Regions from separate parts of the Pseudoalteromonas sp. MMG005 genome, predicted to be linked through region 1. Evidence: predicted binding sites of a transcription regulator. Region 1 holds the regulator's gene; the other holds the start of a gene.
What was found. The regulator NrdR, encoded in region 1, represses ribonucleotide reductase genes. The targets are predictions, from matches to a motif close to AAACACNANATNTNGTGTTT.

Region 1 (3,216 bases):
CTCTTATATTAATAACTTTAATTCACTGGTTTTTATTTATTAAAATTATAAATGTTTAAATAAAAAAATATCATTGCATAAACACTGTGAAATAAATTCAATCCCTGTTTAAATATGCTCACGCCTACAGCATAGGCAATACACGCATTAGAGCGTACAATACGGCTTTTATACCTTTACGTGCCCCTAGGAGACCCCATGTTAGAACGTAACATGAACATTGCAGACTTTGATCCAGAATTATTTAACGCGATTGAGCTTGAAACAACTCGTCAAGAAGAACACATTGAACTTATCGCGTCTGAAAACTACTGTAGCCCACGCGTTCTTGAAGCGCAGGGTTCGCAGTTAACAAATAAATACGCAGAAGGTTACCCAGGTAAGCGTTACTACGGTGGTTGTGAGCATGTCGATGTTGTTGAGCAGCTAGCGATTGATCGTGCTAATGCACTGTTTGGCTCAACTTACGCCAATGTTCAGCCGCATGCCGGTTCTCAAGCAAATGCAGCAGTATTTTTAGCGCTGTTAGACGCTGGTGATACTGTACTTGGTATGAGCTTAGCCCATGGTGGCCATTTGACTCATGGTTCTCATGTGAGCTTTTCTGGTAAATTGTATAATGCAGTGCAATACGGACTTAATGAAGCAACGGGTGAGATTGATTATGAGCAAGTAGAAGCGTTAGCGCTTGAGCATAAACCTAAAATGATCATCGGTGGGTTCTCTGCTTATTCTGGCATTGTTGACTGGGCTAAATTCCGAGAAATTGCAGATAAAGTCGGTGCATATTTATTTGTTGATATGGCGCACGTTGCAGGTTTAATTGCTGCTGGTGTGTATCCAAGCCCTGTGCCTCACGCACATGTTGTCACCACGACAACACATAAAACACTTGCTGGTCCGCGCGGTGGTTTGATCATTTCGGCATGTGATGATGAAGCGATTTATAAAAAACTGAACAGTGCAGTATTCCCTGGCGGCCAAGGTGGCCCTCTATGTCATGTTATTGCAGCTAAAGCAGTTGCGTTTAAAGAAGCACTTCAACCTGAATTTAAAGCATATCAAACACAAGTTGTTAAAAATGCTCAAACGATGGTGTCGGTTTTACAAGAACGTGGCTATAAGGTTGTTTCTGGAAAAACTGAAAACCATTTGTTTTTACTAGACCTTATTGATAAAGATATCACGGGTAAAGATGCAGATGCTGCATTAGGTCGTGCCAATATTACGGTTAATAAGAATTCAGTACCAAATGATCCTCGTTCACCATTTGTGACATCGGGTTTGCGTATAGGCTCTCCTGCGATTACGCGTCGCGGTTTTAAAGAGACTGAGTCTCGTGAATTGGCTGGTTGGATTTGTGATGTACTAGACAATATTAATGATGAGTCAGTACAAGCGGATGTAAAAGAAAAAGTGAAAGCTATCTGTGCTAAATTACCCGTTTACGCATAATTTAGCGCACACAATTAGAGATTTTTGATATCATTAAGGCCGCTATTTAGCGGCCTTTTTTGTATCCAGTTATAAGTGAACAACTATGCATTGCCCATTTTGTACCGCCAAAGACACAAAAGTAATTGACTCGCGCCTTGTGAGCTCTGGTCATCAAGTGCGTCGTCGTCGCGAATGTATTGAATGTCATGAGCGTTTTACCACCTTCGAAGGTGCCGAACTTGTGATGCCAAGAGTGATAAAGCAAGATGGTTCAAGGGAGCCGTTTAATGAAGATAAGCTCATTAATGGGTTACACCGAGCTCTGGAAAAAAGACCTGTCAGTACCGAGCAAGTAGATGAAGTGATTCATGAGATTAAATCTACTATTCGGGCCACAGGTGAACGTGAGATCCCAAGTCATATGATTGGTGAATGCATAATGCAAGCCTTAAAAAAGCTAGATAAAGTAGCTTATGTGCGCTTTGCGTCGGTATATCGCTCTTTTGAGGATGTACGAGAATTTGGTGAAGAAATAGCACGGTTAGGGGATTAGCGGTGTTTAGTGAACAAGATAAGTCATATATGACGCGTGCAATTGAGTTAGCACAGCAAGGTCAATATACCACCACACCAAACCCAAATGTGGGATGTGTCATTGTAAAAAATGGTCGTATTATTGGTGAAGGCTTTCACCAACAGGCTGGAGAGAGCCATGCTGAAGTTCATGCTCTTCGAGAAGCTGGCACTCAAGCGAGAGGTGCTACGGTTTACGTTACATTAGAACCTTGTAGCCACTTTGGGAAAACACCACCGTGCGCAAAAGGCTTGATTGATGCAGGTGTGAACAAAGTAATTGCAGCTATGGTGGATCCAAATCCACAGGTTGCCGGCCGTGGTTTAGCCATGCTAAAACAGGCGGGAGTTGAAACAGCGTTTGGGTTATTAGAGGAACAGGCTCGGGCCTTAAATGATGGCTTTCTTAAGCGAATGGAATTTGGACTCCCATTTGTAAGTTGTAAGCTGGCAGCGTCAGTGGATGGAAAAACCGCGTTGAGTAATGGTCAAAGTAAGTGGATAACTTCTTCAGCTGCGCGAAGAGATGTACAAATATTTAGGGCCCGAAGTTGTGCTGTCCTTACGGGGGCCGACACCGTTTTAGTTGACGATGCAAAAATGAATGTACGTGATAGTGAGTGTGATATTTCTCTTCCTGAAGGTAAGCAATTACGTCAGCCTACCAGAGTCATATTTGATTCACAAAATAGACTCTCACCAAACTTACCTTTGTTTAAAATTGATTCCCCCGTTATTATTTTAAGAACCAGTCTTGATAATTCTCATGACTGGCCGCACTTTGTAGAACAAGTGGTTGTCCCTGATAGCAAATTAAAAATTAATTGTCATGCGGCATTGGCTTTGCTTGCTCAACGCGGTATTAATCGAGTATGGCTTGAAGCTGGGGCAACTTTGGCAGGTGTTTTTCATCAACAAACACTAATAGATGAATTTGTTATTTATCTCGCCCCTAAAATAATTGGCCATGATGGACGTGGGTTGTTTAACACACAAACAATAGCATGCATGAATGATATAGCGACACTTAATTTTACGAGTGTTGAACGCATAGATGAAGACGTTCGTTTAATATTAAGACCAAGCTGATAGAGGCATTATGTTTACAGGTATAATTGAAGCAACCGGCACGCTCACTGAGTTGTCAGCCAACCACGGTGACTTAACTGTTCGAGTAAAAAGTGACACGTTACAGATGAATGATGT
Region 2 (3,216 bases), on a different contig from region 1:
CGCGTCCCAATCAAGCTTTAATGCTTCATCACATACTTTGTCTAGATCACGCTTATAGGTGTCTATGGGCATAATGCCTTGAGAGTACGTAGTTTCATTAAATAATGGACATGCGCCGCGTTCTTTCGCCAAAGTATTTGATGCTTTCATTAAATAATATTGAATTGCTTCAAATGTTTGGTGTGTCAGGCCATTAGCACTGCCATCTGAATATTTTACACCGTTTTTAGCAAGGTAGTAAGCGTAGTTGATAACACCTATACCGAGTGTTCTTCTACCCATTGTCGCTGTATGCGCAGCCGGCACAGGGTAATCTTGGAAATCCAGTAAGTTGTCGAGTGCACGTACGGCCAAATCAGCAAGCTCATCAAGCTCGTCTAATGATTCGAGGGCGCCTAAGTTAAATGCCGACAGTGTACACAATGCAATTTCGCCTTCCGCATCATTTACATTGTTTAGTGGCTTTGTCGGTAATGCTATTTCTAGGCACAAATTAGACTGGCGAATAGGAGCAACTTTCGAATCGAACGGGCTATGCGTATTACAATGATCAACATTTTGCAGATAAATTCTGCCCGTGCTTGCGCGCTCTTGTGCAAACATAGAGAATAATTCGATGGCCTTTATACGTTTCTTACGAATAGATTCATCTTGCTCGTACTGCACATATAGTGATTCGAACTTGTCTTGATCTTCAAAAAATGCGTCGTATAAGCCCGGTACGTCTGAAGGACTAAATAGCGTGATGTAATCATCTTTAATCAAGCGGGCATACATAGTTTTGTTAAACTGTACGCCGTAGTCTAAATGGCGAACTCGGTTTTCTTCAACACCGCGGTTATTCTTTAGAACCAGTAAATTTTCTACTTCTAAATGCCAAAGTGGGTAGAACAATGTGGCAGCACCACCGCGTACACCACCTTGTGAGCAGCTTTTAACAGCAGTTTGGAAGTGCTTATAAAATGGAATACATCCAGTATGGTATGCCTCACCGTTGCGAATAGGGCTACCTAAAGCACGAATTCTACCTGCATTTATACCAATACCTGCACGTTGGCTCACGTACTTAACAATCGCGGACGAAGTCGCATTGATAGAATCTAAGCTATCACCACACTCAATGAGTACGCATGAACTAAACTGACGTGTTGGTGTACGTACACCCGCCATAATGGGGGTTGGTAATGATATCTTGAATAATGAAATTGCATCGTAAAAGCGTTTGATATAATCAATACGCGTTTCTTTTGGGTAATCAGAGAATAAGCTTGCGGCAACTAAGATATATAAGAACTGAGCGCTTTCATAGATTTCTCCGGTTACTCGGTTTTGTACTAAATATTTACCTTCGAGCTGCTTAACCGCGGCATAGCTAAAATTAAGATCTCGAGAATGATCTAAGTAAGCATCAAGCTCGTGTAATTCTGCTTCTGTATAATCAACCAATAAATGTTGATCATAGCGCTTGTCTTCGACCAATTTAGTAATGTGATCATATAAGCGAGGTGGCTCAAATTGACCATACGCTTTTTTCCGAAGGTGGAATATGGCTAGTCTGGCAGCAAGGTATTGATAGTCAGGAGAGTCTTTATCAATTAAATCGGCAGCGGCTTTTATGATTGTTTCATGGATGTCTTCAGTGCGAATGCCATCATAAAACTGAATATGTGACTTAAGTTCAACTTGTGACACAGAAACATTATTTAGACCTTCCGCAGCCCACGTGATAACGCGGTGGATTTTATCTAAATCGAGCGGCTCTTTTCGGCCGTTTCTTTTACTGACAGATAGCTGTTGGTTCATAGTTGTGCCTGTATTCCTTCGGAATGTGTATTTTTATATTGATCGCTGAGACAACAATTGCTTAGCTTTTAACCACTATATATGGTGGGAGTGCCCCTGCGGATCACAAGATAGTGGGGTTATGGCAATTTTGCAATAGAACAACTTGCTCTCAATTGTGGATAACTTAGGGATAATTGCATTGTGTTAGTGTTCATTAACCTTTGAGGTTTTATACACTAAGCCGCCATAAAAAAATCAACTCAATGAAGACTATTTTTTTGTAAATTGAAAAAAAAAACTGACTGATTTTTTTATATGCAGCTAGGTATCAAAATACAGACAAAACACTATATATGGTGCTTTGTCTGATTTTATAATACTAAATGTGCTGAAGTAGTCCCACAGGGTTAGTAAGATTCAGATCCGCGGCCCACGACCGTGCAATTGTCTCACTAGGAACATATCCCCACAGTGCAGCAACAGGACGCATTTTGGCTGCCTTAGCTGCTTGTATGTCTCTTTCTGCGTCCCCAACGTAGTAACATCTTTCTGGGTTAACGTTTAATTGATGCGCTGCATGCAATAATGGTTTGGGGGATGGCTTTGCTTCTGAGAGCGTGTCTCCACACACAACAACACGGATGTTTTTGAGTTCATCTATTTTTTTCAGTAGGGGCAGCGTTAGGAAAGTTGGCTTGTTTGTCATAATTGCGATTTGTATATTTGCATCGTTGAGTGACTGTAGCAAAGTACTAATACCTTCAAAGCAATGACTATATACCGCTAAATTATTTGCGTAATAATCTAAAACATGTTGGCGCAGCTGTTCAACATCATAGTCCGTCAGCTTGTCACCGAACCCAACTTCTAGTAGCGCTTTAACGCCGTTAGAGATAGCTGGGCTATATGCTGCTTTACTGACTTCAGGTAAGCCATGGAACTTTAAAGTATGATTGAGTGCAGCACCTAAATCGTCACAAGTATTGAGTAATGTTCCATCTAAATCAAAAATGACAGCTTCTATCATGCTAATTTCTCAAAGTGGAGGATGTAATTAACACTTACATCGTCAGTTAACGTAAATGTTTTTGAGAGTGGGTTATAGTTAATTCCTGCACTGGCTCTTACTTTTAAGTCACACTGTTCAGCCCATTTAATCAGTGTGGAAGGGCGAATGAACTTATCATGGTCATGGGTGCCTTCTGGCACCATTTTCAATACTTTCTCTGCTCCAACAATGGCTAGTAGGTACGCTTTGGTGGTTTTATTGAGGGTTGAGAAAAAAACATGCGCGCCGGGTTTAGCCAGTGCTGCAACAGCTTTAATGATAGAAGCAGGATCTGGGACATGTTCTAACATTTCCATACAGGTAACGACATCGAACTGCTCGGGGTTTTGCTGTGCGAATGTTTCAGCAGGTATTTTTTGATA

Region 2: the regulator NrdR is predicted to act here: its motif matches at 1,874-1,893, upstream of nrdA (class 1a ribonucleoside-diphosphate reductase subunit alpha).

What each region holds. Positions count from the first base shown of each region.
Region 1 is NZ_JAGJEK010000010.1:56,021-59,236, forward strand. It holds gene glyA (serine hydroxymethyltransferase) at 199-1,455, shown strand; gene nrdR (transcriptional regulator NrdR) at 1,541-1,990, shown strand; gene ribD (bifunctional diaminohydroxyphosphoribosylaminopyrimidine deaminase/5-amino-6-(5-phosphoribosylamino)uracil reductase RibD) at 1,993-3,099, shown strand; gene J8M01_RS09350 (riboflavin synthase) at 3,110-3,216, shown strand, end outside.
Region 2 is NZ_JAGJEK010000009.1:170,794-174,009, forward strand. It holds gene nrdA (class 1a ribonucleoside-diphosphate reductase subunit alpha) at 1-1,803, opposite strand, end outside; gene J8M01_RS09060 (HAD-IA family hydrolase) at 2,165-2,812, opposite strand; gene ubiG (bifunctional 2-polyprenyl-6-hydroxyphenol methylase/3-demethylubiquinol 3-O-methyltransferase UbiG) at 2,809-3,216, opposite strand, start outside.